4 regions of the Rhizobium sp. CRRU65 genome follow, and region 3 is predicted to be linked to each of the others. Evidence: predicted binding sites of a transcription regulator. Region 3 holds the regulator's gene; each other region holds the start of a gene.

Region 1 (7,826 bases), on a different contig from region 3:
GGCAAACGCCTTGCCGGCCTCATCCCGGAGCTTCAGGCGTCGGTAGGTCGCCAGTGCTTGGCCGACGACTTGATCCATATTGTAATATTTGTAGGCTCCCAGCCGCCCGACGAATGTCACTTTGGTCAGCGCGCGGGCGAGAAGCTCGTATCGTCTATAAAGTGCCTGGTTCTCAGGGCAGGGGATCGGATAATAGGGATCGCCGTCGGCACGGGCATATTCATAGCTGATGCTCGTCTTTGGGTGAACCTGGCCGGTCAGATGCTTGTATTCAGTCACGCGCGTGTAATGCACCTCCTCGGATGGATAGTTGATAACGGCTACCGGCAGTAGCCGTCTTACGTCGTGCGTTTCATGGTGGAATTCCAGACTGCGATATGGCAGCCGACCCAAACAATGGCCGAAATACTCGTCGATGGGCCCAGTAAAGATCGTGTGGCTGGCCGGCCCATCCTGCTTCAGATCGGCGAAATCCGTGCCGACCATGACCGTTATGTTTTCATGGTCGAGCATGCGTTCGAACATGCGCGTGTATCCATCACGCGGCATGGCCTGGAAGCGGTCGAGGAAATAGCGATCGTCGGTATCGGTGCGGGTCGGCACTCGTGCGGTGACGGACTTGTCGAGCTTCGAGGCATCAAGGCCCCATTGCTTGCGCGTGTAGCCTTCGAAGAAAGTGCGATAAAGCCCAGAGCCGATTTGAGATGTGACGACGTCTCGTGATGTTATCACGGGGTCGCAGGGTTCCGCCCGGTCGGCCAGGAAGCGTGCGGCCGCGAATTCGTCCGTCAGGTCGAGGCCATAGAGCGCGTTCAGCGTTGTGCGGTTGATGGGGATGGGAAGCCGCAGGGCGCCGACCTGTGCAAGCACGCGATGCTCGTAGGGACGCCATGCCGTGAAGCGCGAGAGATAGGCAACCACATCCTCGCTATTGGTGTGGAAAATGTGCGGGCCATATTTATGGACGAGGATCCCGGCTTCATCGTAGTGATCGTAGGCGTTTCCGCCGATATGAGGCCGCTTGTCGCAAACAAGCACCTTCCTCCCACCATCTGAAGCAAGGCGTTCCGCCAGCACCGAGCCGGCAAATCCTGCACCGACGATCAGATAGTCATAGCTTCCCGGCGCGGGCCGTTGGGTGCGAACGGAAAATCTTTGGGGCAGGCCAGGGGACAGAACTTTCTGCGCTGCGGCCTCTTCGACAAGCGCCGACATCCTACGGAAGGTTGTCTCCCAGGATGATCGGGCTAAAATTTCATCGACGGCTTGCAGCCATGTCTGATCATTGCGGGAAATGTGAAGAGCAGCATCGCAGGCCTCCGCAAAGGCTTGTGGGTCATTGGCCAGGAAGACGCCTGGCACATCGCCATACCCGCGGACCACGTCGACAATCTTGGTTCCGACGATCGGCCGGCCCGCGGCGAGGTATTCAGGAGTTTTCGTCGGACTGATAAATCGGGTGGCATCGTTCAGCGCAAATGGCATAAGCGTCGCCTCCCAACCCGAAAGGTAGGCCGGCAGATCGCCATAGGCTTTCTGACCGAGATAGTGGATGTTGGCTGCTCGCGGTAAATCATCCGGTGAAATCTTCACGATCGGCCCGAGGAAGATGAAGGAATAGCCGGGCCGCGCCGCAGCCGCGCTTTCGATCAGATCCAGATCGAGCCGCTCGTCGATGACGCCGTAGTAGCCAAGGCGTGGATGAGGAATATCGACTTGGTCCCAGGGTTCCGGCAAGGCGTTCCGCGCCGTGCGGAAGTGATGGCTATCGACGCCGGATGGAAATGGGTGGATGTTGTCGTGCTGGTCACGTTTCGCTTCATACAGGCTTATGCCGCCAGTGAAGACGACGTCGGCGGCGGCAATCAACGTCTGTTCGGAGGCCTTGAGGTTGGCGGGCGCGAACTTGAAGTTCGCCAATTCGTCCATGCAGTCGTAGACCACCGCCACCGCATCGACATGCCGGGCGAAAGCAAACATCAACGGGGTGTAGAACCAAAGGATCGGGCGCTTTCCGCCATACAGCGTGATGAGTTCGTCAAGCAGTTTGCCAAGAGCGGCTTCACGCTCGGCCTCGCTCCACCCATTTGGAATGCGCGGACGGACCGCCTTGACGCTTGTCCCCTCGAACGGATGGATCTCCAGATAGGCAAGAGGATGGTCGGTCGGGATGAATTCCTCAAAGAAGAACACTGGGCGCTCCCGCGAGAATCGCTGCATCAGATGCTGGGGCCTCTGGAGCACAAAATCCCATCGAAGATGCGAGAAGCAAATGAGCGGAGCGTCTTGCGGCAAACCGCAGCCGGACAACGGCACAGAACTCAGCAGGTTCATCAAACACCTCGCAACCACGATGGCCCCCGAACCTGCGATTGCGGCGAATGTTCCAATCAATTTGGCTAAGTTATCTCGATAAGGCTCTTGAGCGTCCGGAGGCTATGCGGCCATGTCCAGTTATCCAAGACGACCTGACGTGGATCGAAGCTTTGCAGCCCTCCAAGCATGTCGCGGATACCCGCGTGAAATTCATCGGCCGAGGCAGCGCGCCCCGTCTTCGGCGTGATGTATTGCAGTCCGCAGCTCAGCTCACTGTTTGCAAGAACGGGTATTCCAGCCAGCATATACTCCGTCAAAATGGCCGGCGCGCCATCATCGACGCCGCAAACGACGCCGATCCGGGCCTGGTTCATAAGCCTGTTCACTTCGGCAAATGGTACACCGGGCGGATCGATGAAAGCGACGTCGATGCCGAGTGCTCCTGCGTGCCGGCGTAGCGCTTCCATCATCTCGCCATAGCCGCAGACGCACAATGCACGCAGCGAACGGGGCAGTTGGCTCAGCGCGTTGAACAGAATGTCATGCCGCTTGTAAGCCTGAGCAGCAGCGACGTAGATCACGTCATAGATCTTTTCCAGACCCAGAGGCCTGAACGTTACCTCAGAAGCAAACTCCGGTCCAATCGGCATAACGGCGATGGGCTTGTCGGGATATAAATCGCGCACTGCTTCCGACTGCCACGCGGCGCCGGTGAGAATAAGGTCGAAATGGCGGCTCACCTCAGATGGCACGCGCAACGCCGGTGCGTCGATCGAATTGTAAATTTTGAAACTGTCGGGGCAGGCCAGCAATATGTCTTCGCTGACGCCAAGGCCCCATACGCACAAGATCGACGGTGGTCCGAAAGCCTCGATATGGCCCAGCATATCATTTGATGCGAATGGCGCTTCAGGCCCATTCATCTGAAACGACCGGCGCGTCAAGAACGGGCTGCCATCGGGCCGATGCATCTTTGGCGATGCACCACGGCTGTGGGTCCAAATTTCGGCGCGGTCGGCAAGGCCTCCTTTGAGAGCTGCAAGAGGGAGCCGCTCGATGTAGCCCCCCACGACCTCGACGTTCTGTTTCGGGGTGACGGTCATCTCTGGGAGAGGCCCGCGATTTCCCGACAACCATTGGTGCCGAAACCAGGCTATCGTCTCGAATTGGGCGTCGCGCCAATCGCCGTCCTGGAAGTCGCTGATGACAACTATTCGGCGTGGTATGTTTGGTGCTTGCATCGCAACCATTTTCGTTGAAGTCCCGCGTTGGAAGCCGATCTAAGTTTGCATCTCATTTGCCGTGAACCCCTCACTTAAATGCGCCTTCGCCCCATGTTGAACATGCGGCGGCTAACGATCGCCGATAGAAAAGCGCGCGGAAATGGCCACTGCGCGATGGTGACCTCAGGAAATTTCTTGATGTCGGCCAGTCACCACGAAAACATGGCGAGAAGTGATTTAAACCCGACAAAATCTCTTCATGGACCACCTGCAGGGGCGATCTGCATTTGCGCAGGCTGGGATTTATCCGCTTGTCCGGGAAGGGGTTTCTGGTCGGTCGGGCGTTCATCTGCCGGGGCTGCCGGCATCTGTGATTGAGGGGTCGAACCCGTCCTTTCGGTTCCGATGCCAGGATTCATATCGGCGGTCCCGCCCGCCGTCGCATCAGTCGAGACTTGCCGATTTGCCGAAACCTGGTCCGTGCCGATGGGCTGCGGCGTAATCTTGCCGTCGGACGAAGCAACGCGCCAGACGGTGTTGCCGGCGTCATCTGCGACGAGCAGAGCTCCCGTCCCGTCGATCCCGACTCCGACCGGCCGTCCCTTCGCTTGGTCGTCCTGGATAAAGCCCGTGACGACGTCCTGCGCCTTGCCGGATGGCTTCCCGGCCTCGAATGGTACGTACACCACCTTGTAGCCATTGAAGCTGTCCCGGTTCCAGCTGCCGTGCTCTCCGATGAAGGCGCCATTGGCGTAGGCGGCCGGCAGCGCTGAATTCATCGAGAAGGCCAATCCAAGGGCCGCGACATGGCTCGACAGGGCATAATCCGGTGGCGTCGCCCTTTCGACCATGTCCGGACGCGGCGGATGCACGCGCGCATCGACATGGTTGCCGTAATAGCTCCAGGGCCAGCCGTAGAAGCCGCCTTCCTTAACCGAGGTCATGTAATCGGGAACGAGGTTCGGACCGAGTTCGTCGCGCTCATTGACGACCGTCCAGAGCGAACCTGTCTCAGGGTTGAAGGCGAGGCCGTTCGGATTGCGCAGACCTGAGGCGAAGACGCGCGCCGCGCCGGTGCGCCGGTCGACCTGCCAGATCGCTGCACGGCCCTTTTCTGCTTCAAGCCCATTCTCGACGACATTGGAATTCGAGCCGACCGAAACGTAGAGCATCTGCCCATCGGGGCTGAGCGCCAGATCCTTGGTCCAATGATGATTGATCGGACCACCGGGCAGGGGCGTGATGGTTTTCGGTTGGGCGGTGATTTCATTCTGCCCAAGTTCATAGGGGTAGGCGAGAATGGCGGACGTCGAGGCGACATAGAGCGTGTTGTCGACCCAGGCGACGCCGAACGGCGAATCGAGTTTCTTCAGCAGATCGTGCCTCTCATCCACCTTGCCGTCGCGGTTGGCGTCACGCAGCAGTGTGATGATGTTGCTTTCCTTCTGCTCGCCGCCGTCGCCATGAGCGATGGACATGATCCAGCCTCTGATCAAATCCTTCGGCCGGGAGGCCGGTTCGCCTGACGGGCCACGCGCCTGAACTACCAGTACGTCGCCGTTCGGCAAGGTGTGGACTGTCCTTGGATTGGCGAGGTCCTTGGCATAAGCAGTGACCGTCAAACCGTTCGGTGCGGCCGGCGTCTCACCATCCTTCCAGCCAACGACCTCCGCTACCTTCAGATCAGGCAGCAGGGAAGGGGCTGGATCTGGGAGCACGGGGTTCGGTCCGATCTGCTGAGAGATGTCAAAATCTCCGCTCTGGGCGTAAGCCGCAAGACCGACGCCGACAGATATCGACAGAACCGAAGCGCCGAGAATCTGGGACTTCTTCATCATATCCTCCAGGCCAGTCTGGCATATTTGCGGGCGGAAATTGCCGCGGCCACCAGGCACAAGACAAAGGTGACGGCCGAAAGCATCAGTCCGTATGGGACGACGGCCGTCCATCCATCGCCGGCATGGATAAGGTTGTTGGCAAAGGCGAGGCTCAGTATGATTAGATAGAGGAGGGCGGACAGGAACGGCGGCCGTAAAGGGCGCGTGCGGCGACGCATCAGATCCATCAATCCGGCCAGAATCGCAAGCGAGCCCAACATAAGCCCAGCGAACAGCAACCATGCAGAGAAATTCTGCCACATCAGATTGCCGGTCTGCCAGAAAGCGATATCGGTCGCAAGCGCGAGCGTGAAGCAGACGAAGGGAAACGGGACAAAGAGCGACTGAAGCGGATAGGCGGCCGAGTCTCGATTGCTTGTAGAAGATATAGCCATGGATGCTCCGTGAAACTGAGAGCTGGGAGATGCCTATCCAACCCGCGGCGAGAGCATATGGTTCCGTTACGGTGCGTGCTGCACGAACTGCCCGCCTGAAAGAGCATGGTCGGCCCCAGCAGAGAGCGAAGAAGAAAGTGCTCCTTAGCCAGCCGGGTTGCAGCTCAGCCGACTTGTTCGATGGAGAGCGGGCCGGGCGGCAGGGCTCGATCAGCGACTTGGCCGAGAAGGCCGGATCGAGCCAATCGGCCCAGGCGTCCCGTTCGAGAATAACAGTTTGCCGGTCGTGATATGGCGCAATGTCTGGCCTGAACTCCATCGTCCACAAGCGGCGTTCGGCGCCTCCGAAAATATTCCTTCCTCATCATCCGATTGAATCCGCTGTCGATTTTTCTGCGTCGCACTCGTGCTCAACTTCAGCGCGTCATATGCGCGTTGACTCATTTACGTCTTGAGAACAGATACAGAACATATTGCTGTTACTCAAGCTGAAAACGGGTTGCCGTTAAAGGAGATCATGAACTCAGCCGTCGCCCCAATCGCTATCCTCGACGGTCTGCGCGAGCAGATAGCGCACCTGGAAAGCGCCAGTCGGCGCAGGCGAGGCGTTTTGCCTTTCGGCGTGGCCCAGATCGACGGGCGGCTTCCGGGCGGCGGATTGGCCCATGGGGCGCTGCACGAATGCGCTGGCGGCGGGGCCGGCACCGTCGATGGCGCGGCCGCCGCCCTGTTCGTGGCCGGCATTGCCGCGCGTACGAAAGGCAAGATCGTCTGGTGCCTGACACGTCCCGATCTGTTCTTCCCGGCCCTGGCGCAGGCGGGGCTGCATCCGAACCGGGTGGTCTTCGTCGAGTCCGACAAGGAAGAGGACGTCCTTGCCAACATGGAGGCGGGCCTCTCGTACGGCGGGCTCGGCGCGGTGATTGGCGAGATCGTCCGCCTGCCGATGGCGGCGTCGCGCCGGCTGCAACTTGCCGCCGAGAAGACCGGCACGATGGCGCTCGCGGTGCGGCGGTGGCGACGGCAGACCGAGGCCAGCGACTTCGGGCAGCCGACGGCCGCGACCACGCGCTGGAGGGTGAGCGTCATTCCGAGTGAGGAGCTGCCGGTTCCAGGCGTCGGGCGGGCGAGGTGGTTTTTGGAACTGATGAGGGTGAAAGCGGGTGAGTGTGCCGAGTTCGAAGTAGGAGCCTGCGATGCCAAGGGTCGTATCGATATTTTTTCCCGATCTGTCGACCGACAGGATCAGGCGGGCCGATCCCGCCATTCCCGTTGAGCAGCCGATCGCCGTCATTTCGAAGAGCGGATCCAAGCGCTGGGTCTCGGCCGCCGACGCCGCGGCCAGGAAGGCCGGACTCCACGTCGGCATGCCGGCCGCCAGGGCGCAGGCGATCCTCCAGGGCCTGCGGATGATCGACGCCGATCCGGCCGCCGATGCCGTGGCGCTCGAGCGCGTCACCATGTGGGCGCTGACGCAGTATTCGCCGATCGTCGCCGTCGACGCGCTGGACGGCATGGTCATCGATACGGAGGGCGCCGACCATCTGCAGGGCGGCGAGGAGCGCATGTTGACGAGCATCGCCAATCGGTTTCGCGCCAAGGGCCTGACGGCACGGGTCGCCATTGCAGACACATGGGGCGCGGCTCACGCATGTGCCCGCGCCATCAATCGCGAAACTGTCATCGTCCCGAGTGGAGAGACCATCCGGGCGGTCGAGCGACTTCCGATCTCTCTGCTGCGGCTACCCGAGAAGATCGTGGGCGATCTGCGCATGCTCGGCTTCCGGACTATCGGCGAGCTCTCGGCGACGCCGCGCGCTCCCTTGGCGCTTCGCTTCGGCCCGGAGATTGGACGGCGTCTCGACCAGATGTTCGGTCGCGTCCGCGAACCAATAGATCCGATCCGTAGCCCAGAACTCGTCGAGGTCGTTCGATCGTTCGCCGAACCGATCGGTGCAGCGGAAACGATCGACAAGTATGTCGGCCGGCTGATTGTTCAGCTCGTCGCTGAACTC
Region 2 (7,826 bases), on a different contig from region 3:
ATTTCATCACAATCACCCGCGGGTGACGCGGGGCTGATCAAACCAGTTCGACGTCGACGACGCCGGGGGCGGCACGAAGGGCGGCGGCGATCTCCGGCGTGATGCGGTATTTCTCCGACAGCGCCACTTCCACCTCGCGTTTGCCATCCTCCTTGATGACGATGAAGGAAACGAGGCCGTCGCCCTTGGCGTTCAGATGGCCGGCAACCATCCGCAGCGGTCCGGAATCGCGGACATAGACGCGCAGCGCCTTCTGCATCTGCAGCGACTTTTCCTCCAGCGACTGGATCGTCTGGATGCGCAGGCCGATGCCCTCCGGCCGCTCCTCGCCTGTCGCGGTCAGCACGAAGGATTTTCCCGACTCGAGAACGTCGCGATACTGGTTCAGCATTTCCGAAAACAGCACCGCTTCGAACTGGCCCGAAGAATCGGAGAAGACGATGATGCCCATCTTGTTGCCGGTGCGGGTTTTGCGCTCCTGCTTCGAGATGACGGTACCGGCAAGGCGCGCATTGGCCGCGCCCTGTTTGATGGCGGCGGAAAATTCGGCAAAGGTCTGCACCCGCATCTTCTGCAGGATGTTGTTGTAGGAATCGAGCGGGTGGGCCGTCAGATAGAAGCCCAGCACCTGGAATTCCTTGAGCAGCCGCTCGGAGGGGAGCCAGGGCGAGAACGGCGGCAGGGAGATCTTCTCAGGCCCCGACGTCAGCGTGCTGCCGAAAATGTCCGACTGGCCGCTCAGCTTGTTCTCCTGGGCACGCTGGGCATAACCGAGAACACGGTCGAGGCCGGCTGCCAGCTGGGCGCGGTCCATGTCGAAACAATCGAAGGCGCCGGCATAGATCAGGCTTTCGAGCACGCGACGATTGACCTGACGCGGATCGATGCGCAGGCAGAAATCCTCAATGCTGGCAAAGGGCTTGTCGCCGCGCACCTCGACGATATGGTCGACGGCGGATTCGCCGACACCCTTGAGGGCGGCGAGCGCGTAATAGATGCGGTTGTCGCCGGTCTCGAAATGGCGGAAGGAGCTCTGCACCGAGGGTGCGATCACCTCGATGCCGAGGCGCTTGGCATCCTGGCGGAAATCATTGACTTTTTCGGTGTTGGACATGTCGAGCGTCATCGAAGCGGCGAGGAATTCGACCGGGTAATGCGCCTTCATGTAGGCCGTCTGGTAGGAGACGATGGCATAGGCGGCGGCATGCGACTTGTTGAAGCCGTAATTGGCGAACTTCGCCAGCAGTTCGAAGATATTGTCGGCCTGCGGCTTCGATACGCCATTCCTAACGGCGCCAACGACGAAGCGTTCGCGCTGCTGGTCCATCTCAGCCTTGATCTTCTTACCCATGGCGCGACGCAGAAGGTCGGCTTCCCCCAGCGAATAGCCTGATAGTACCTGGGCGATCTGCATCACCTGTTCCTGATAAACGATGACGCCCTGGGTTTCCTTGAGCAGGTGGTCGATCATCGGATGGATCGATTCCAGCTCTTCGTCGCCGTGCTTGCGGGCATTGTAGGTCGGGATGTTCTCCATCGGGCCGGGACGATAGAGCGCCACCAGCGCGATGATGTCCTCGATGCAGTCCGGCTTCATGCCGATCAGCGCCTTGCGCATGCCGGCACTTTCCACCTGGAACACGCCGACCGTCTCGCCGCGCGACAGCATCTCGTAGGTCTTCTTGTCGTCGAGAGGAATGGCCGCGAGATCAACCTTGACGCCGAGCTTGGCGACGAAATCGACGGCGACCTTCAGCACCGTTAGCGTCTTCAGGCCGAGGAAGTCGAATTTGACCAAGCCCGCCTGCTCGACCCATTTCATGTTGAACTGGGTGACCGGCATATCGGAGCGCGGATCGCGATACATCGGCACCAGCTTGGAAAGCGGCCGGTCGCCGATGACGATACCGGCGGCGTGAGTCGAGGCGTGGCGGTAAAGCCCCTCGATCTTCTGGGCGATATCGAGCAGGCGCGCGACAACAGGTTCCTTCGCCGCCTCCTCCTGCAGCTTCGGCTCCTCCTCGATCGCTTTGGACAGCGGGGTCGGATTAGCCGGGTTGTTCGGTACGAGTTTGCAGATCTTGTCGACCTGGCCATAGGGCATTTCCAGCACACGGCCGACGTCACGAAGGGCGGCGCGCGCCTGCAGCGAACCGAAAGTGATGATCTGCGCCACCTGCTCGCGGCCATACTTGGCCTGGACGTAGCGGATCACCTCTTCGCGGCGGTCCTGGCAGAAATCGATGTCGAAGTCCGGCATCGAGACGCGTTCCGGATTGAGGAAGCGCTCGAAGAGCAGCGAAAAACGCAAGGGATCGACGTCGGTGATCGTCAAGGCATAGGCGACCAGCGACCCGGCGCCCGAACCACGGCCGGGACCGACCGGAATGTCATGCTGCTTGGCCCATTTGATGAAGTCGGCAACGATCAGGAAGTAACCGGGAAACCGCATGCGCTCGATGACGCTAAGCTCGAAATCCAGCCGTTCGCGATAGTCCTTTTCCTCGTAACCCGCCGACATGCCGAGCGTTGCAAGCCGCATGTCCAGCCCTTCGACCGCCTGGCGGCGCAGCTCGCTCGCCTCGGCGCGTTCGGCCTCCTCGGCATCGTCGGTCGCACCGGTGAAGCGTGGCAGGATCGGCTTTCTGGTCTTCAGCACGAAGGAGCAGCGCGTGGCGATCTCGATCGTATTTTCCAGCGCTTCCGGCAGGTCGGCGAAGAGCTTGACCATCTCGGCCCGGCTCTTCAGATAGTGATCCGGCGTCAGGCGAAAGCGGCTGTCGTCGGAGACGATGGCGTTGTGCGCGACCGCCATTAGCGCATCATGGGCGTCGTAATCGTCGCGGGTCGGAAAGAAGGCCTCGTTGGTCGCAACCAGCGGCAGGTCGTGGGCATAGGCGAGCCCGATAATCTTCTGCTCGTGCCGCTTGTCATAGGTGCCGTGCCGCTGCAGCTCGACATAGAGCCTGTCGCCGAAGAGACGCTTCAGCGTGAGCAGCCGGGCTTCCGCCTGAGCGGGATGGCCTTCCTTGATGGCCACGTCGACCGGCCCGGTCAGCGCGCCGGTCAATGCGATCAGCCCTTCCGTGCCTGCCTCCTCCAGCCAGGAGGCACTGATATGAACGGCCTGGTTGCTTTCGCCGCCGAGATAGGCCCGACTGACGAGATCGACCAGCCGTTCGTAACCGGCATCCGTCGCAGCGAGAAGAACGATCGCCGGCAGCTTGACCAGGGCCTGCTGGCCGCCGCGCTTTTCCGTTTCCAACCCGTCTCCCATGTCGATCGAGACCTGGCAGCCGATAATCGGCTGCAGGCCTTCCTCCATCGCCTTCTGGGAGAATTCGAGGGCGACGAACAGATTGTTGGTGTCGGTAATTGCAATCGCCGGCTGGCTGTCGCCGGTCGCCTTATAGAGGATCTTCTTCAGCGGCAGAGCGCCCTCGAGAAGCGAATAGGCGGAATGGACCCTCAGGTGGATGAAACCCGGCGTACCGCCGATCGCCTCACCCGTTGAACCCTTTGCCGTATCCGCCATGACATGCCTTCCCAATCACCCGAATGAATCGGACGCATTGTCGGCATAGAGGGCGATGATGTCCAGAAGAAGTCCCGCGTCCGGACCGCATGATTGCCATGCGGTTCCCCTGAAAACTTTAGAGCGCCATGACGATGAGCGAGAAGCTGGCAACGAACATTGCGATGGAGGTGAATGCTGCGATATCACGGATCATGTCAGTCATCGGGCTCTCCTTTACTCGTTATGTTTTCAATTTGTTCCATGTATGTTCTATTGTCAACAGGAATCTTTTCCTCCTTTCTTGTGTTTGAACATCCCAGGAAATAGGCGACGAATCGGCTAGAGGGCCGGCGATCGAGGTGATCGGCAGCAGCCTTGCCCTTTCCCGATCCGCCGCTGATCGGTCATGGTGCTCAGGCGGCAGCCCTCCTCAGAGCGACTCCACTACTCCCGGCCTATGTTCACTTTCTGTTCTTTACATGCCAGGGATTATTTGCCAACATCGGGCCGAGAGGAGAATGACATGCTCGATATTGCGATGCTGAACGAATTCATCGTGGAGGCGAAGGCTACGACCTATGTGGGCGGCGGCGCGGCGCGCGCGCCCTGCCGGCCGAGCTCCCACGATATCGGTTACGAACGCGGCGACTGGCGCTATCTCGACAGCTATTTCGGCGGCACGGATTTCGCCGGACAGGAAGTGGTGTGGCTTGCCGACGAGCCCGTCTGGGCGATGAATTATTTTGGCTGCGTCATTGCGCCTGATCTCATCGACGGCGCAGCAGCCGGGACGGTGATCAAGACAGCACTTTCGGCGATGTATCGAGAGGGGCGGTTTCTTGGCGGAATGGAATTCGACCATCCGCTCGGCCGCTATATCGACCGCAGCGAAGGCAGCTGCGAGCGGTTCAGCGGCAGTGAATGCATCATGGTCGATGGCCAGAAGGCCTATATGCTCGACTACCGCGGCGGACTGGTTATCCCCTGATCGTGGCCCACTGCTGTCCTGTTAAGTGCATAATGTCCCGCCAGGAGGTCGGCGAGATCAGCCACTCGTCCGGCTGCCGCCACCTTTCTCCCCGTAAACGGGGCGAAGAGGATATGCCGCGACCCTTCAGTTCCTCGCCAATCTCTCGCATGGCACGTCCCCTCGCCCCATTTACGGGGTCCGAAAGACGGGGCGAGGCCAGTGGCTCGACCCCGGTAGGTTAGTTCTGAGGGGCAATCATCGGCGTCAACCTGACAGCCATGGACCGCAGTCTCAGAAATCGACGATCTTGCCGTCAGAGATCGTCACACGCCGATCCATGCGGCGGGCGAGCTCGTGGTTATGGGTAGCGATAAGGGCAGCAAGGCCCGACTGGCGCACCAGCGCTTCCAGCGCCTCGAACACGTAGCTTGCCGTTTCCGGGTCGAGATTGCCGGTCGGCTCGTCGGCAAGAAGCAGGGTCGGCGCATTGGCGACGGCACGGGCAATCGCAACGCGCTGCTGCTCGCCGCCGGAAAGCTCGCCGGGGCGATGCGAGCCACGATGGCCGATGCGCATGTAGTCGAGAAGCTGGCCGGCCCGCTCTCCGGCTTCCTTCCAGGAAAGCCCGGCGATCAGCTGCGGCATCATGATATTTTCGAGTGCCGAAAATTCCGGCAGCAGGTGGTGGAACTGGTAGACGAAGCCGATTTCGCTGCGGCGGATGGCGGTGCGTTTCTCATCGCTCAAGCCGTCGCAGGCATGGCCGTTGATGTTGACTTCACCGCCGTCCGGATGCTCCAGCAGGCCGGCGATATGCAGCAGTGTCGACTTGCCGGTGCCGGAAGGGGCGACGAGAGCGACAGTCTCCCCTTTCGATATCGAAAAATCTGCGCCCTTCAGGATCGAGAGCAGCGTATCGCCCTGCCCGTAATGGCGCTCGACGCCGGTAAGCTTGAGAACGACGTTGCGTTTCATGAAGGCGGCATTCCTTATTCGTAGCGCAGGGCCTGCACCGGATCGAGCCTGGAGGCACGCCAGGCCGGGAAGATGGTCGCGATGAAGGAGAGCGTCAGCGCCATGGCAACGATCGAGATCGTTTCGCTGAGATCCATCTCGGCGGGCAGCTGGCTGAGGAAATAGACCTGCGGATTGAAGAGCACGGTGCCTGAAATCCAGGAGAAGAACTGGCGGACGGATTCGATGTTGACGCAGACGAGAACGCCGAGCAGCACACCGGCAACGGTGCCGACGATGCCGATCGCCGCGCCGGTCATGAAGAAGATGCGCATGATTGCGCCGGCGCTGGCACCCATGGTGCGCAGGATGGCGATATCGCTGCCCTTGTCCTTCACCAGCATGATGAGGCCGGAGATGATGTTCAGCGCCGCGACGAGCACGATCAGCGTCAGGATCATGAACATGACGTTGCGCTCGACCTGCAGCGCCGAGAAGAAGGTCTGGTTGCGCTGGCGCCAGTCGGTGATGGCGATCTGGCGGCCGGCCGCCTCCTCCACCTTGGGCCGCAGATTGTCGATATCGTCAGGGTGATCGACGAACAGCTCGATCGACTGCACCAGTCCCTCGGCATTGAAATAGAGCTGCGCTTCCTCGAGCGGCATGAAGATGATCGAGGAGTCATATTCCGACATGCCGATCTCGAAGAGGCCGGAGATCTTGTAGGATTTGATGCGAGGGCTGACGCCCATCGGCGTAATGTCGCCATCCGGTGACGTCAGCGTAATGAGGTCGCCGACGCGCAGACCGAGCTGATCGGCCATGCGGGTGCCGATCAGCACACCCTGGCCGGAGGCATAACCCACCATGTCGCCTGATTTGATGTTGTCAGAGATCGTCTTAAGCTTGGTCAGGTCCTCGGCGCGGGCGCCGCGCACCAGAGCGCCGGTGCTGCCGCCGGCCTGGGCCGAAGCGAGCACCTGACCTTCCACCAAGGGGAGCGCCATCTTGACGCCCGGCACCGCGGCGAGCTTGCTGCTGAGGACAGGATAATCGGTGAAGGGGCCGTCGACCGGCTGGACGATCATGTGGCCGTTAATGCCGAGGATGCGCGAGACGAGCTCGGTTCGGAAGCCGTTCATGACGGCCATGACGATGATCAGTGTCGCAACGCCCAGCATGATGCCGACGAAGGAGAAGCCGGCGATCACCGAGATGAAGGCCTCCTTGCGACGGGCGCGCAGATAACGCCACGCCACGAGGCGTTCGAAGGTGGAAAATGGCTTGCCAGCCGGACCCAAGCCGGATTTTGAACTCCGGTCCACTGCTGCGTCTGCCATTTCGCCTCCGTTTCCTTAAGCCACGAACCGGTTGATCGCCGCTTCGATGGTCATCGTTTCGCGGGCGCCGGTCTTGCGGTCCTTCACTTCAACTTCGCCGTTGGCGACCGCGCGCGGGCCGGCGATGATCTGGACGGGCACACCGATCAGGTCGGCGGTCGCGAATTTCGTACCGGCCCGATCATCGGTATCGTCGTAGAGCACATCCTTGCCGGCCTTGGTCAGCGCGGCATAGATCAGCTCGCAAGTATCGTCACAGGCCTGATCGCCCGCCTTCATGTTGATCACAACGATATCGAAGGGAGCGACCGATGCCGGCCAGATGATTCCGTTGTCGTCATGCGATGCTTCGATGATGGCGGGAACAAGGCGTGTCGGGCCGATACCGTAGGAACCCATGTGAACGAAGTGTTCCTTGCCATCAGGTCCCTGCACTTTCGCACCCATCGGCTCGGAATATTTCGTGCCGAAATAGAAGATATGGCCGACCTCGATGCCACGCGCCGACAGGCGGTCGCCTTCCGGAACGGCGTTGAAGGCCGCCTCGTCGTGCATTTCCGAGGTCGCAGCATAGAGCGAGGTCCATTTGTCGAAGATCGCCTGCAGGCCCTCGACACTGTCGAAATCCGTGTGTGCACCAGGAATATCGAAATCGACGAAATCCTTGTGGCAGAAGACTTCGGATTCGCCGGTGTCAGCGAGGATGATGAACTCATGGCTGAGCTTGCCGCCGATCGGGCCGGTGTCGGCGCGCATCGGAATGGCGCGCAGGCCGAGCCGGTCGAACGTGCGCAGGTAGGCGGCGAACATCTTGTTATAGGAATGCTCCGCCCCTTCGCGCGTCAGGTCGAAGGAATAGGCATCCTTCATCATGAATTCGCGCGAGCGCATGGTGCCGAAGCGCGGGCGGATCTCGTCGCGGAACTTCAGCTGGATGTGATAGAGATTGAGCGGCAGGTCCTTATAGGATTTGACGGAAGAGCGGAAAATATCCGTCACCATCTCTTCATTGGTGGGACCATAGAGCATCGGCCGATCCTGGCGG
Region 3 (7,826 bases):
CCGGCTTGTAGCCGGCTTTCTCGATCGACTTCATGATGAAGTCGAGAGCTCCCGGCGCGCTCTTCAGGCCCGGTGCGAAACCGCCTTCATCGCCGACATTGGTGTTATGGCCCTGTGCGGCAAGTTCCTTGCGCAGCGTATGGAAGACTTCCGAACCCATGCGCACGGCTTCGGCGATCGAATCGGCGCCGACCGGCAGGATCATGAATTCCTGGAAATCGATCGGGTTGTCGGCATGGGCACCACCATTGATGATGTTCATCATCGGCACTGGCAGCAGGCTGGCGGAAGCACCGCCGACATAGCGGTAGAGCGGCAGGCCGGATGCCTGGGCGGCAGCCTTGGCGACGGCGAGCGACACGCCAAGGATGGCGTTGGCGCCGAGACGCGACTTGTTCGGCGTGCCGTCCAGCTCGATCATGATGTTGTCGATCTGGATCTGGTTTTCGGCGTCGATGCCGCCGATCGCGTCGAAGATCTCGGTGTTGGCGGCTTCGACCGCCTTTTCGACGCCCTTGCCCAGGTAGCGCTTGCCGCCGTCACGCAGTTCGACCGCCTCATGCGCGCCCGTCGAGGCGCCCGAGGGAACGGCCGCGCGGCCCATGCTGCCATCTTCGAGATAGACATCGACTTCGACGGTGGGGTTGCCACGGCTATCGAGAATCTCGCGGGCGATGATATCGGTGATTGCAGTCATGGGTTCTTCCTGCTCGGTGGGTGATAAATGGTTCGAAACCTGTCTTAGTCGAAGGCGTGCAAATTACAATGCTGCAATAGCCTTCGGACCAGCGTTCGGATGTGGCCTATAGCACGATCATGTCAGACTGTTGAACGTCAAGCCTTGGCGACCGCATCGAAGGCGAGCAGCTTTTCGAGAAGCCGCGGCATGTCCTTGAGATAGACCATGTTCGGGCCGTCGGAAGGGGCATTGTCGGGGTCCTGATGGGTTTCGACGAAGACGCCGGCAATGCCGGCAGCCACCGCTGCGCGCGCCAGTGTTTCCACGAATTCCCGCTGACCGCCGGAGGATTCGCCCTGCCCGCCCGGCTGCGCCACGGAATGGGTCGCATCGAAGATAACGGGCGCACCCATCGCCGCCATGATCGGCAGCGAGCGCATGTCGGAGACCAGCGTATTGTAGCCGAATGAGGCGCCGCGCTCGCACAGCAGCACGTTCGGATTGCCGCTGGCATTGAGCTTCTTAAGGACGTTCTTCATATCCCAGGGAGCGAGGAACTGGCCCTTCTTGACATTGACGACGCGGCCGGTCTTGGCGGCGGCGATGAGAAGGTCGGTCTGGCGGCAGAGGAAGGCCGGGATCTGCAGGACGTCGACGATCTTTGCCACCTCCGCGCATTGCTCGGCGGTATGAACGTCGGTCAGGACGGGAAAACCGAATTCCTTCTTGAGGTCGGCAAAGACCTCCATGCCCTTCTCGATCCCGATACCGCGTTCGGCCGACAGCGAGGTCCGGTTCGCCTTGTCGAAGGAGCTCTTGTAGACGAGGCCGATGCCGAGCTTTCCGCAAAGCTCCTTCAGCGTGCCGGCAACCATGAAGGCGTGGTCGCGGCTCTCCATCTGGCAGGGACCGGCAATCAGCGACAGGCGGCCGGTATTGGAAAAGGTGACCTGGCCTTGGCCTTCGCCGACCCTGACTTCGGAATTCGTATCAGTGCTCATCGTGTTTCCTCGAAGGCGAAGAGCGTGCCCTGCCCGGGCGCGGGCTTCACCAGAATGCGATTGTTCTTGCGCGTGTATGTCACCCCGTTAGCAGCCAAATGCGCTTCTGTCACGGCAAGATCGGCGACAGCGAAGAGGATTGCCCGGCCGCGCAGGCCGCGATCTGCGGATGAGTCGGCGATGTCGAAATAGGCCTCCAGCCCTTCCCGCGTCATCAGGCTGATTTTCGCATTCGATGCCGCGATATTGGCGCCGAAACCGGTTTTCTCGACTGCCGATTGCGCCACGGCAAGGCTGACGAAGGCTGCGAAGGCGGCAGCATCAGGCGCGCAAAGCGCTATCTCGACTATGCCGGTCACGCCATTGGCATGCGTCTCCAGCGCGGCGCGCTCGGCCGGTAGCGGATTGACGCGCTCGACGGTGAAAAGCAGGAGATCCGGCGCGCGCAGGTCGGCGGCGAAAGCCAGCTTGAAGCCGGCAATCGTCTCGGAACCGTCCGGCATCGTCATCGGCCGGGTGAACTGCAGCATCTCGCCGGCGCTCGATCCGTTGCCGACGAAATTCTGATGATCGATGCCGGCATCCTTGCTGCCGAAAGCCAGCCCCGAAAGCCCCTCCTCGCCACAGCGGAAACGGAAGGCCTGGTTGCGGGCAGTGAAGACATTGCCTTGGCGCGCCGATGCCTCGCTCTCCTCGACGCTCGCAATCCCGAGTGGCTCCAGATAGGTCTTGTCGGCAAAAAAGACGCAGGCGTTTTCCGTTCCGAAGGGATGGCGCGCATCGGCGGCAACGGTGAAGCCGAGCTTGCCGAGCCTCTCGCGCGCCAGATCGATATTGACGACCGGCAGCACGACATGATCCAGCGGGTGCGGTTTGGCGGAATGCTCGTTCATCATATCCCTCCTGGAAACGGCAAGAGATGTGCGACGGCGCGCCCCTCAATACAAGAGATGTGTCCCAATCCGGCGAATGAAAATAAAAATCTCAACGAGTTGGCGCCAAGTTTTACGGAAATTTAGCTACTTGCGGAACACATATGGAACATATAGTGTCTGTTCTGGATTTGTTTCAATCACGAGGTCACAACGTCGATGCTCACGCGCAAACAACAGGAGCTTCTCCTTTTCATTCACGAGCGCATGAAAGAATCCGGCGTTCCACCGTCTTTCGACGAAATGAAGGATGCTCTGGACCTCGCCTCGAAGTCCGGGATTCATCGCTTGATTACAGCGCTAGAGGAGCGAGGCTTCATTCGCCGCCTACCGAACCGCGCCCGCGCGCTCGAGGTCATCAAGCTTCCGGAGGCCTACAGCCCCAGCATCCAGCCGCGGCGCGGCTTTTCGCCGAGCGTCATCGAAGGCAGCCTGGGCAAACCTCAGCCGGTCGCCGCCCCTGCTCCCGCAAAACCCGTCGCCGACAACGGCAACTCGGTTTCCGTGCCGGTCATGGGCAGAATCGCCGCCGGTGTGCCGATCTCGGCGATCCAGAACAACACCCACGACATCGCCGTTCCGGCCGACATGCTCGGCTCCGGTGAACATTATGCGCTCGAGGTCAAGGGCGATTCGATGATCGACGCCGGCATCTTCGACGGCGACACCGTGATCATCCGCAATGGCAGCACCGCAAGTCCTGGCGACATTGTTGTTGCACTCGTCGATGACGAAGAAGCGACACTCAAGCGCTTCCGCCGCAAGGGCGCCTCGATCGCACTGGAAGCGGCCAACCCGGCTTACGAGACCCGGATTTTCGGACCAGACCGTGTTAAGGTGCAGGGCAAACTCGTCGGCCTCATTCGCCGCTATCACTGACATCGGTTAGGCCGGATTCGGTAAAGCTGTTGCTGCGCCAGTCAAAGGCGCGATGGCGCATCCATGGTCGCGACAATGCGTCAAATGCGGTTGCCACCTCCAGGCCGGCGTCCGCGAAGCGCAACTCGATGGATCCGGTCCTGCGCAGCGTCTCGCCGGTGAAGAGCGTCGCACCTGAGCGGCAGCTGTTGAAACGCAGGCGGACCGACGTCACGATGATATCGGCCGCGTCGCATGCCGGGCCGAGATAGGCGGCATTGTCGATGACAGCAACCACACGACCATTGCCAAGCCTTGATGCGCACCAGGCCCTCTTGACGCAGGAAAAGCGGTTTGCTTCACCGGCCGCTGCGGCCGCCCGCATCGCTGTCCTCGCTTCGTTCTGCTGATCGCGGGAAAGCTTGACGCGGCGGTCTTCTCCTACCTGCGGGATAGCAGGACCATCCAGCATCTTCGGCGGATCATGTCTCGGCAGGACCAGGGCTCTCTGCCACTGGTCGAAGATGAAATCCGGTGGTCTTTCACGGTTGGAAGCCATTGCTGCCGCTTCGACCACCGCGACGAGACTGCCATCCTCCGAAATCACCAGATCCGGCGGCCGGGGAACCGGTAGAAGCAACAGGATGAGCGTTGCGACCGCGATGATTGATGTGCCGATATGGCGCAGCCGGGTGCGGAGCAGCGTCAGCAGCAGAAAGCCTGCCACGGCGACCGCGAAATACCAGGCGGGCAAGCGGCCGACGTCGATATTGCCATCCCAGCCGGACACCGTCTTTGCGACCGCGATCACCAGATCGAGGCCGAATCCGACGACCTTCCAGGGCAAAACATCCAGACCGAAAGGCATGAGCAGCATCGCCAGCAAGCCGGCCGGCATGACGATGAAGGAGATGATCGGCATCGTCGCGAGGTTTGCCGGCAGGCCGTAGGCGGTCAGGCGATGAAAATGCTCGATCGAAAACAGCGCGGTGGAAAAACCGCCGATCAGCGAAGTCAGGAAGACGCCGCCGAAGAAACCGGCAACCGTAACGACGGGCCTGATGATAGGTAGCTTCAGAAAGGCGTTTTCGCGGACGCGCCGGTCCTTCCACAACTGATAGCCCGAGACCAGCGCCAATGTCGCGGCAAAGGACATCTGGAAGCTCGGACCTAAGACCTCGGACGGTGAAATGAGGATGATGACGAGGGCGGAAAGCGCGACATTGCGCAGGCTGATCGACGGCCGGTCGAAGAAGACGGCAATCAACATGATGGCCATCATGATGAAAGCGCGCTCGGCAGAGACCGCAAAGCCCGAAATCAGGAAATAGGCAGTAACGGCGATGAGCGCGCCGGCGGCAGCGATCTTCTTCGTCGGGTAGGCCTCAGCGATACCGGCAAAGATGCTGAGCAGCATCCGAAAGCCGACGAAGAAGATGCCGGCCGACAGCGCCATGTTGAGACCGGAGATGGCGATGATATGAGCCAGACCGGACTGGCGTAGTGCCTCCGTCGTCGCATCCGAGATGGCGCGCCGCTCGTCCGTCACCAGTGCGGCGGCAAAAGCGCCGGTATCGCCGGGCAGGATCGACCTTATCCGGTCGCCAATGCCGCTGCGCAGCCGGTAGAGCCCTTCGAGCAGCGCTTCCACCGCCGATCTTGCAGCCTGCGGACCTGCCTGCGCATCGACCTTCGTCGGTGCACCGTAGAAGAAGCCGTTGGCGCCGATGCCGTCGAAATAGGCACTGAAGGAGAAGTCGTTGAGCTCGGGAAGTGCTGGGCCCGCCGGCGGCGTCAGCCGCGCCCTGCCGGTGATGATATCGCCGATCTCGAAGGCTGCGTCCGCACCGCGGGCGATGGCGGTGATGCGTTCCGGCGGCCGCTTGACCTGAGGCGCTTCAGTGCCGGTGACGGCAAGAATGTAGCGCCACCGGCCGCGACCATCGCCTTCGCGCCGCTCGACGCGGCCGGTCACCGTCGTCGTCACTGATGAATCGAGGATCACGGTCGAAGCCCGCCAGCTCTCGAACTGCGCCGAGACTATGCCGCAAGCCACGAGCGAAAGCGCCAGCAGCGCTGCCCGCAATGCCGCCCGGTTGCGGCTGGCGATGAGAACTGCGACGGTCAGCACCAACAGGCAGAGCAGCGATGCAGTGAGCGGAAAATCCGATGCCGCGAGAAACCAGATGGCTGACCCGGCGCCGAGGAAGACCGGCGAGAACAGCAGCAGGCGGCCATGGTCCGTCTCCTCGCCCAGCATGCGCATGCCGGCACGCAGCAAGTGCGAGGCTGCGGCCGGCAGCCGGTGGCGCAATGGTATTGCCGACTGCGTCCTTGCCGGTCGCGTCACCACGACTGGTGGTGAAAAATTGGAGGAGCCGGCAAGGCCTTCGCCTGTTTCCGGCCGCAATTCGACTGACGTCAACTCCTGCATGAACCGCCCAAGCCCGGCTGCGAAGGCAGTCAGAATGCAACCTCCAATCAAATCCGGCAAGCATAATCGATTGAAATATGAGGCAAAATCGCGAGCCCCAAAAGACCAGTCGAATCATCGGCTTCCGATATGCGTGTGGCTCATCGCTGCAGTGCCTAAAAGGTGATACCGCATTGCACAAAATGCCATCACAGTAACTTGGCATTAGCTTCGCGATCATATAGCTATCGGTGAGGACGCTTAACCCCTATGGCGCTTTTATGGCGCCACCGCCATTTCGGAGGATCAGCATGACGGATCAAAGCGCTACAATAAAAATCGGTGACAAGTCTGTCGACCTTGCTGTCAAAAGCGGCACGATCGGCCCGAGCGTCATCGATATCGGTGCCCTCTACAAGAACACCGCTTCCTTCACCTACGATCCGGGTTTTACCTCGACCGCATCCTGTGAATCGAAAATCACCTACATCGACGGCGACGAAGGTGTCCTGCTGCATCGTGGCTATCCGATCGAGCAGCTCGCCGAGCATGGCGACTTCCTCGAAGTCTGCTATCTCCTGCTTTACGGCGAACTGCCGACCACCGTGCAGAAGAAGGATTTCGATTACCGCGTTACGCACCACACCATGGTACACGAGCAGATGAGCCGCTTCTTCACCGGCTTCCGCCGCGATGCGCATCCGATGGCCGTCATGTGCGGCTGCGTCGGCGCACTGTCGGCCTTCTATCACGACTCCACCGACATCACCGATCCGCACCAGCGCATGGTCGCCAGCCTGCGCATGATCGCCAAGATGCCGACGCTTGCCGCGATGGCCTACAAATACCATATCGGCCAACCCTTCGTTTATCCGAAGAACGACCTCGACTATGCCTCGAACTTCCTGCGCATGTGCTTTGCTGTGCCCTGCGAGGAATATGTGGTCAATCCGGTGCTTTCCCGCGCCATGGACCGCATCTTCATCCTGCATGCCGATCATGAGCAGAACGCCTCGACCTCGACCGTCCGTCTCGCCGGTTCATCGGGTGCCAACCCGTTCGCCTGCATCGCCGCCGGCATTGCTTGCCTCTGGGGGCCCGCTCACGGCGGTGCTAACGAAGCAGCCCTCAACATGCTGACGGAAATCGGCACGGTCGACCGCATTCCGGAATATGTCGCCCGCGCCAAGGACAAGAATGATCCGTTCCGCCTGATGGGCTTCGGTCACCGGGTCTACAAGAACTACGATCCGCGCGCCAAGATCATGCAGAAGACGACGCATGAAGTGCTCGGCGAACTCGGCATCAAGGACGATCCGTTGCTCGAAGTGGCGATGGAGCTGGAGCGCATCGCGCTCACCGACGAATATTTCATCGAGAAGAAGCTCTATCCGAACATCGACTTCTATTCCGGCATCACGCTGAAGGCGCTGGGCTTCCCCACGACCATGTTCACCGTGCTCTTCGCGCTCGCCCGCACCGTCGGCTGGATCGCGCAGTGGAACGAGATGATCGAGGATCCGGAACAGCGCATCGGCCGTCCGCGCCAGCTTTATGTCGGCGAACCGAAGCGCGACTACATTCCGGTTTCGAAGCGCTGATCGCTTCAGAAAGAACCCAAAAGAAAACCCGGTCAGAAACGACCGGGTTTTTTCTTTTTCAGCACGTCGAGAAGGATCTCGGCAGCGTGTTCGCCGGGCGGCTTTTCGGTCTGCATGCGTTGCCAGACGAGATCATAACCCTCGTTCATCGCCTTCAATTGGAACGTGTCGGCCGACAGCCGCTCCATCCAGCGCGCCAGGCTGGCGCCGCGGACGATCTCGTTCAGATATTCCGGCACGACGGCATAATCGGCGATGATATTGGGCAATGCGCCCGTCCATACCTTGATGCGCCGGGCGAGCAGGCGGATAATCCAATCCGTCTTGTAAACGGACACCGTC
Region 4 (7,826 bases), on a different contig from region 3:
CTTGAGCGGATGGAAAAGACCGCTTTCGGGGAAGTGATGGGACTGGTCAACTCCCTCGTTGCAGAACACGGACGACGAGTCCTGCTCGTCACCGACGAGACCAAGCTGGAGGAACTTGTTGGAGGCGACATGTGGAAGGACCAGAACGAGAAGATCGTCGGCCGACGTGCGCATATCGAAGCGGACTACGAGAGTGTGATCCACAGCACAATAGGGAACATGCCGAACGGTTCTGCCAAGTCGTTCATGGGCGACCGTATCGACGACCTCCTCGAAATCGCGATGGCCTCGGAGATCCAGAACCTCCGCAATCTGACATGGGCCATGCACAACGCCTCCGCTTTCGTGGACTGCCTCATCGGAGACGGCGAGATACCGGAGCGACACATCGCCTCGACGATGGGCGTTGTACTCGCGACGACTCTGGGGATGCGCGGCGGCCTTCTCAATGCGGAAACGCTCGAGCGTCTTCCCGGGCTGGCGACGACGCTTGCCTTCCGGTCAGTTGGGAACAACCACGCGCCGTTGGATCCTCAGCTTCTGCAGGCCAAGACGTTTTCGGATAAGTTCGGCTCGCTCTCCCTCGACACGCCACCGATCGATTACGGTTTCATCAATGGCTTCGAACGCAGTGGGGTTATGGACCCACTGCAAGTCAATTCTTGGATAAAGACCCAGTTCGGCTTTGGCAAAGAGCACGCCGAGCCGTCATGGCGGAGATTGTGGCTCAGCCACGAGCGACGGATGAAGGACACAGACGAGGCTGTTGCCATACTTGCCGATGAACTGGCCAAGCGGGTTCACACGGATAACGGGCCAATCCTTCATTCCGCGGGGCTTGCGATCCGGCAATGGGGAATGAACGACCAACGCCTGACCGCAGGAGAGGATGTCGTTGCCTACTTCGAAAAGTACATCGACGAGGTTGCCGCGGCAGGACTTTTGGAGGCGATGAAGTTCGATCATTTTCCCGCAGGATTCGATAGCCATGGGGGACTCGGCTTCAGCTCCACTGAGACTGGGGAATTTCAGCACATAGCTACCTACTTGCGCGCAAAGTCCTTGGAAAAAGCTGCGGCGAAACGCCATGAGCGAGCAGTTTCGATCTTCGCCGAAGCGGAAGCAGGTGATTTCGAGGCGCTGTTCAAGTTCATCCGAACCGACGACCCAGAGCTTTCCCAGGCCCCGGTACTGTTGGACATTCCGGTCGATCATGTCGCGGAATTCATGGGCCGGGACGTCCCGGAGCTATCCGCAGGTTCGAAGCTGCTTGCGTATCGATATCACCGAACGATGCCAGGGGATCCTGTGCTTGAGGAACTGCAATGGGCCCGCGATGTTTATGCTGCCGTTGTCGGAAAGCTTGCCCAGTGGCCGGAACCTCACCGGGCGATGGCGCTGCATTCGATGAACAGCCTCATTCGATACTACGAGCGGGACAAGCAACCCGAAGACAGGATCATCCCGCCACCGAAAGAGGCCGAGGCGGAAACGGAAATGCAGGACGCATAGTCGCCTCCCGTGCACAGAACTCGTGCCTCAAAATCTCGCCCATCAAACGTGCTAGGTACAATCGGGGACCTACGAGAACAACCTGCCTTAATGGTCGCGTAATGGTTGAGCGGTTTGAGCGTGTTCTATTAGAGAATATGGGATGCTGGGGGCGAGTATGAAAGCTGATTTTGTTTTCGCGATTTTGGCGATTTTGGCCTTTGCTTTCGTCTCGCCCGAACCAGGCATTCGGGACTTTCCCTCCCGGCTCCTGACTGTCGGGATCGGGCTCAGCGAAAGTTGTCACCGGAACGATGCATCTATGCTCGACGCCAAACCATTGCCTCCAATGCCTGAGATTGAGCTTCCGGACATTCGTCACGCCGCGGTCAGGCTCCATCCGCAGGAGGTCGTCCATATCGAAAGGCCTTCCCTTGGCCGCGAGTTTCGCGGCACGGCCTTCGGCAGCTTCCTCCTGGACGCGCGTCGGAGATGGCAGACCCCAGCGGGCATGGACGAGCTGCTTCCGGCCGTCGGCGGTATTTCTGACGATCGGCCCCATCTGGTCAGGGCTCATCTGATAGGCCGGCATCAGGTTGATCATGCTCTCGGCATCGATCGCCCATTTCCGAACCCAGTCTTTGTCATCCATGCGGTACAAGTTGCACATCTCGCCCGAGCCTCCTCCGGCACGTCAGTTGCGAGCGCCAGAATCCTTGCCGTCGGCGACGTTTGTCAACCCAGGTCACATTGCAGTCTGCCCGCGGGCTCCCAGTTCACGCTGAAAGGTAGTCAATGGATCTGTCCGCTTGCCTCATCCAGACATCCGTCTCCTCCTTCGTCTGCAGCAGGACGGGATTCGCCGATGAATCCCGCCAACTTACAAGGGCCGTTGCGCGCCAGCGGAAGTCGTTGGCCGGCATCCTGGAGCGACCGATTTGGGGCCGATAGCGGGCAGGCAGTTTTCGGGATGCGAAGATAAGAAAGCTGCCATGTTGCAGAACGGAGATATCGGCTGACCATCACCCTTCTCAGTTGATCGCACGCTACCCTCGGCTTCATCCGATGCGGCTGGGGACCTATTGCCTACGCTCTTGCCCGCGCGCCACGGTACTGCTCAAATTCGCACGCGCAACGGGGGAAGCGGAAGCAATGCTAAATCTCAAAACCAAGTCGTTCAAAGAGGTGCTTGCAGAGACGCCTGAACTTAAGGTCACTGGTGAGTGGCTGTGTCTCAACATCGACGCCCGAAATGCTTGGCCGACGAAGCCGCAGGCGTTCACTTTCGAAGGCCATCAGGTTTGGGTGATGCCACTTACCACGGACAACTATCCGGGACTGGCGGCCAACAAGCCACCTGATATGGACCGTGTTGAATGCTTCGCGCTTCTCCACCGTGCGCTGAGCGTCCTGGCCTGGCTTCAGGACACCGGCGCGGTGGTCGTCCAAATGAGTGGAGACACCCTGCCGAGCATGATGGGGATACGCCAACCGTTCGGATACGCGATCCGTGATGATTTCGACTTGTCGGATCTGCCTGTGATCGGAACCGCGTCTGGCAAGCTTGCGTTGGCGCTCATGCGTGAAGGCCGCGGACTAAATCACCCCGGCTACTCGTTCCTGTCCTTCTTCCGGGCGCTTGAAACAGCCATCCCTGATGGCAAGGTCCGGGGTGCTTGGGTCACCGAAAACATTGATAGGCTCGATGGCCGCCGCGCTAAGGACGCTCTCGACGAGTTGAAAGCGACAGTTCAAGGCGACATCGGACAGCATCTTAGGGAATCGGGGCGTCACGCAATTGCGCACGCCAAGCATGACCCGATTATCAATCCTGACGATCCCCGCGATACACGACGACTAGAAGCGGAACTGCCGATAATTGAGGCGCTGGCCGTGTTGGCGATCGAAAGCCATCTTGGCATCCAGACGAGCCATAAAGCCTGGAAAGAGCATTTGTACGAGCTAGGCGGCTGGAAAAGCATTCTTCCCGCCGCCGTCATCGAAGCCAGTCTTGCCGCGGAACCCGACGACATCCAAGCGAACATCGAGCTACCGCTGATTAATTTCCGACTCCGGCGCAGTGAGCCGTTTCCATTGCTTGAGGGGATGATGCCGGTGCACGTGGGTCTGAATAATCAGCGAGTCGAACTCGTTTATCGAAGTGGTGACGGCCTAGCTGAGCTGATATTCTGGCTGAACTTCGCGGAAGAGCGGCTGGAATTCGACCTAAACCGCAGCTTCAATCTAAACGATGACGGCAGCGCCGCGGTCGCGCGGAATGGCAAAGAACGATGTCGCTTCATCTGGGATTATTTCGGCAACGGCGAAATTCAAATCTGGCATGCCGATACAGGCAAGCTCATCTCTCGGGTGGATGCATTCATTCCCTTAAATATGATGGCAGACCTTGATGGTCATATTGCCGAGCTCGCGGCGTGGGACAAGTTGATTGCGAACCGAGAACAAGCAGAGGGTTCAGCCGAGTAGTGTAATTGTTAGCTTTAGCGTCGTTCGCGAGCCGGGTATCACCCACTGGCAATTTTCGACGGACTGTCGTGACTATGACCGCTTTTGCGTTCGGACGGAGCGTGATCGATTGACCGCCATGGGGGCGCAAAGCGGTCAAGACCGCCGTCGGCCCTTTTTGGGGAATTTTGGTTCGATGGCTTCCATAGAGCTGGAGTGTTCGTTTCTCACACTGTCGCGTAGTATCCCTTCCAGCCATTCCTCGGCGTCTAAAGCGCCAGCCGCAACTGCGGCATTGCTTCAGATTTCCGCCGTTCCAGCGAAGACAGCGACACGCCAAGCAGGCGTATGCCTTTTCGCGGCGGGAAGATTGGCGCGAGAAGTATATCGACCACGTCTTCAAGTTCGGCGATCGCCGGCAGAGGTGCGGTAACGGTCTTGCTGCGGGTGATCTGGCTGAAGTCGGCATATTTGACCTTGAGCGTCACCGTCTTGGCGCCGATCTCATTGGCCTCGCAGTATCCCCAGACTTTCGCTATTAATGGCTGAAGCCCTTCGCGCGCGGGTTCATAGGAATGGATGTCCTCCGCGAATGTGTCTTCTGCGCCGACTGATTTCCGCACCCGGTCCGGCTTGACTTGGCGATTGTCGATGCCGCGGGCGATCCCATAGAAATACGGTCCAGACTTCCCGAAATGTTCAACGAGGAAGTCGAGCGTTTTCTCCTTCAGGTCCGCGCCCGTTTCGATCCCGAGCCGATGCATCTTCTCGGCCGTTGCCGGTCCCACGCCATGGAATTTCTTGACGGGAAGCTGTTCGACGAAGGCGGGGCCGTTCTTCGGGGTGATGACGGCCTGGCCGTTCGGCTTGTTGAGGTCGCTGGCCATCTTGGCCAGGAACTTATTGTACGAGATACCCGCCGACGCGTTGAGCCCCGTCGCCGCCTTGATCCTCGCGCGGATTTCCGCGGCGATCTCCGTCGCGATCTCCATTCCTTTGAGATTTTCAGTGACGTCGAGATAGGCCTCGTCGAGTGACAACGGCTCGATCATCGGCGTGTATTCGGCGAAGATCGCTCGGATCTGCAACGACACGGCTTTGTAAACATCAAAGCGCGGCTTGACGAAGATGAGGTCCGGGCATTTCCGCTGGGCGGTCACCGAAGGCATGGCGGAATGGACGCCGAATTTGCGTGCCTCGTAGCTGGCGGCCGCCACCACCCCTCGGGCAGCAGGACTGCCGACGGCAACCGGCACGCCTCGCAGCTCCGGATTGTCGCGCTGCTCGACCGATGCGTAGAAGGCGTCCATGTCGACATGCACGATCTTGCGCGGCCGCTCGCGGTTGTCTTCGTCTGTCATCATCTAGCTTCCGTCAGCGAGGCCATTACCCAAACATGGGAAGTGTGCCCCACACTTGTCACCCTTGGGCGTCTGCATCCGCTCGCAGCCCATAGCCATGCGCCGGCGGATTTCCGCGAAGCTGACGCTTGCGCCAAACGCTTTCACCAACAGCCTGCGCTCATGCGCGCAATGGCGATCGCAGACACGGCAGATGAGTTCGACCACCGGGACCTTGTGATCCTTCAGTCTCGGAACCCCATCGTCCAAAGGCCGCGTTCGGCGCATCTGAAAATATTCCTTCCTCGCCATCCGATTGAATCCGCTGCCGATTTTTCTGCGTTGCACTCGTGCTCAACTTCAGCGGGTCATGTGCGCATTGACTCATTTACGCCTTAAGAACAAATACAGAACATATTGCTGTTACTCAAGCTGAAAACGGGTTGCCGTCGAAGGAGATCATGAACCCAGCCGTTGCCCCAAACGCCGTCCTCGACGGCCTGCGCGAGCAGATCGCGCACCTCGAAAGCGCCAGTCAGCGCAAGCGAGGCGTTTTGCCTTTCGGCGTGGCGCAGATCGACGAGCGGCTTCCGGGCGGCGGGTTGGCCTATGGGGCGCTGCACGAGTGCGCTGGCGGCGGGGCGGGTACCGTGGATGGGGCGGCGGCCGCCCTGTTCGTGGCCGGGATAGCCGCTCGCACTCAAGGCAAGGTCGTGTGGTGCCTGACACGTCCCGACCTGTTCTTCCCCGCCCTGGCGCAGGCGGGTCTGCATCCGAACCGGGTCGTCTTCGTCGAGTCCGACAAGGAGGAGGACGTCCTTGCGAACATGGAGGAGGGCCTCTCATACGGCGGTCTCGGCGCGGTGATTGGCGAGATCGTCCGCCTGCCGATGGCGGCCTCCCGGCGACTGCAGCTTGCTGCCGAGAAGACCGGCACGATGGCGCTCGTAGTACGGCGGTGGCGACGGCAGACCGAGGCCAGCGACTTTGGCCAGCCGACTGCCGCGACCACGCGATGGAGAGTGAGCGTCATTCCAAGCGAGGAACTGCCCGTTCCAGGCGTCGGGCGGGCGAGGTGGTTTCTTGAACTGATGAGGGTGAAAGCGGGTGAGTGCGCCGAGTTCGAAGTAGGAGCCTGCGATGCCGAGGGTCGTATCGATATATTTTCCCGATCTGCCGACGGACAGGATCAGGCGGGCCGATCCCGCCATTCCTGTTGAGGAGGCGATCGCCGTCATTTCGAAGAGCGGTTCCAAACGCTGGGTGTCGGCCGTCGATCCCGCGGCCAGAAAGGCTGGCGTTCATGTGGGCATGCCGGCCGCCAAGGCGCAGGCGCTCTTCCAGGGTCTCCGGATGATCGACGCCGATGCCGCCGCTGATGAAGCGGCGCTCGATCGCATCACCATGTGGGCGCTGAGCCAGTATTCGCCGATCGTCGCTGTCGACCCGCCGGACGGCATCGTCATGGACACGGAGGGTGCGGACCATCTGCAGGGCGGCGAGGAGCGGATGTTGACGAGCATCGCCAACCGCTTCCGCGCCAAGGGCCTGACGGCGCGGGTTGCGATCGCCGAGACATGGGGCGCCGCCAACGCGTGCGCCAGAGCAATCAACCGCGAGACCGTCATTGTTCCGAGAGGCGAGACCGTTCGGGCGGTCGAGAAGCTGCCGCTCTCCCTTCTGCGCCTTCCAGAGAAGATCGTCGGCGATCTGCGGACGCTCGGCTTCAAGACCATCGGCGAACTCGCCAAAACGCCACGCGCCCCGCTGACGCTCCGCTTCGGGCCGGAAGTCGGCCGCCGCCTCGACCAGATGTTCGGCCGCACACCGGAGCCTATCGATCCCATCCGCACAGCCGAGCTTGTCGAAGTCAGCAGGGCGTTCGCCGAGCCCATCGGCGCCGCGGAGACCATCAACAAGTATGTCGCCCGACTGGTCGTCCAGCTTGTCGATGAGCTGCAGAGAAGGGGTCTCGGCGTCCGTCGCGCCGACCTTATTGTCGAGACGGTCGACGGCACCCGGCAAGCGATCCGCGCCGGGACCGCCAAACCCGCGCGCGATGTCGCCTGGCTGACGAAGCTATTCAAAGACAGAACCGAGAAGATCGAACACGGCTTCGGTATCGAGAAGATGACGTTAGTGGCGGTCATGGCGGAGCCGCTGGAGGAAGCCCAGAAGTCGTCGTCGCTGGTCGAAGACGAGGTCGTGGACCTCACGCCGCTAATCGACATCTACGGCAACCGTGGCCAACGCGTCTATCGCGTCGCGCCCGTTGCTTCCGACGTTCCCGAGCGTTCGGTCCAGAGGATCGGTGCCGCATCTGATCCGATAGAGGCTGCCTGGGTCAATCACTGGCGTCGGCCCGTCCGCCTGCTTGCGCGGCCAGAGCAGGTCGAAGTGATGGCGCTGCTGCCAGACCATCCGCCCGTCTGGATCATGTGGCGGGGCAAGCGCCGGAAGGTGAAGAACGCCGATGGGCCAGAGCGGATTTTCGGCGAATGGTGGGAACGCAACTCCGAGATGGCGGCG

The links. Region 3 encodes LexA, which represses DNA repair genes until DNA is damaged. Its sites were predicted from a motif close to TGTTCNNNNTGTGTTCNG; they were not measured.
Region 1: the regulator LexA is predicted to act here: its motif matches at 6,265-6,282, upstream of ACM5SV_RS12550 (ImuA family protein).
Region 2: the regulator LexA is predicted to act here: its motif matches at 3,773-3,790, upstream of ACM5SV_RS10985 (DUF5680 domain-containing protein).
Region 4: the regulator LexA is predicted to act here: its motif matches at 5,695-5,712, upstream of ACM5SV_RS22550 (ImuA family protein).

The regions. Positions count from the first base shown of each region.
Region 1 covers NZ_JBLYZH010000005.1:207,720-215,545, reverse strand. Annotated here, with positions in the region: gene glf (UDP-galactopyranose mutase) at 1-2,334, opposite strand, end outside; gene ACM5SV_RS12565 (glycosyltransferase) at 2,400-3,566, opposite strand; gene ACM5SV_RS12560 (PQQ-dependent sugar dehydrogenase) at 3,797-5,374, opposite strand; gene ACM5SV_RS12555 (DUF2231 domain-containing protein) at 5,374-5,811, opposite strand; gene ACM5SV_RS12550 (ImuA family protein) at 6,329-7,087, shown strand; gene ACM5SV_RS12545 (Y-family DNA polymerase) at 7,008-7,826, shown strand, end outside.
Region 2 covers NZ_JBLYZH010000004.1:401,314-409,139, reverse strand. Annotated here, with positions in the region: gene ACM5SV_RS10995 (L,D-transpeptidase family protein) at 1-26, shown strand, start outside; gene dnaE (DNA polymerase III subunit alpha) at 38-3,535, opposite strand; gene ACM5SV_RS10985 (DUF5680 domain-containing protein) at 4,041-4,505, shown strand; gene ACM5SV_RS10980 (ABC transporter ATP-binding protein) at 4,779-5,462, opposite strand; gene ACM5SV_RS10975 (lipoprotein-releasing ABC transporter permease subunit) at 5,477-6,781, opposite strand; gene proS (proline--tRNA ligase) at 6,797-7,826, opposite strand, start outside.
Region 3 covers NZ_JBLYZH010000008.1:247,150-254,975, reverse strand. Annotated here, with positions in the region: gene eno (phosphopyruvate hydratase) at 1-697, opposite strand, end outside; gene kdsA (3-deoxy-8-phosphooctulonate synthase) at 835-1,680, opposite strand; gene ACM5SV_RS18870 (VOC family protein) at 1,677-2,573, opposite strand; gene lexA (transcriptional repressor LexA) at 2,772-3,491, shown strand; gene ACM5SV_RS18860 (ComEC/Rec2 family competence protein) at 3,472-5,904, opposite strand; gene gltA (citrate synthase) at 6,195-7,484, shown strand; gene lpxB (lipid-A-disaccharide synthase) at 7,517-7,826, opposite strand, start outside.
Region 4 covers NZ_JBLYZH010000011.1:218,195-226,020, forward strand. Annotated here, with positions in the region: gene ACM5SV_RS22525 (P-loop NTPase fold protein) at 1-1,512, shown strand, start outside; partial or broken gene ACM5SV_RS22530 (SOS response-associated peptidase) at 1,712-2,161, opposite strand; gene mauJ (methylamine utilization protein MauJ) at 2,644-3,978, shown strand; gene dinB (DNA polymerase IV) at 4,227-5,318, opposite strand; gene ACM5SV_RS22545 (hypothetical protein) at 5,322-5,585, opposite strand; gene ACM5SV_RS22550 (ImuA family protein) at 5,759-6,517, shown strand; gene ACM5SV_RS22555 (Y-family DNA polymerase) at 6,438-7,826, shown strand, end outside.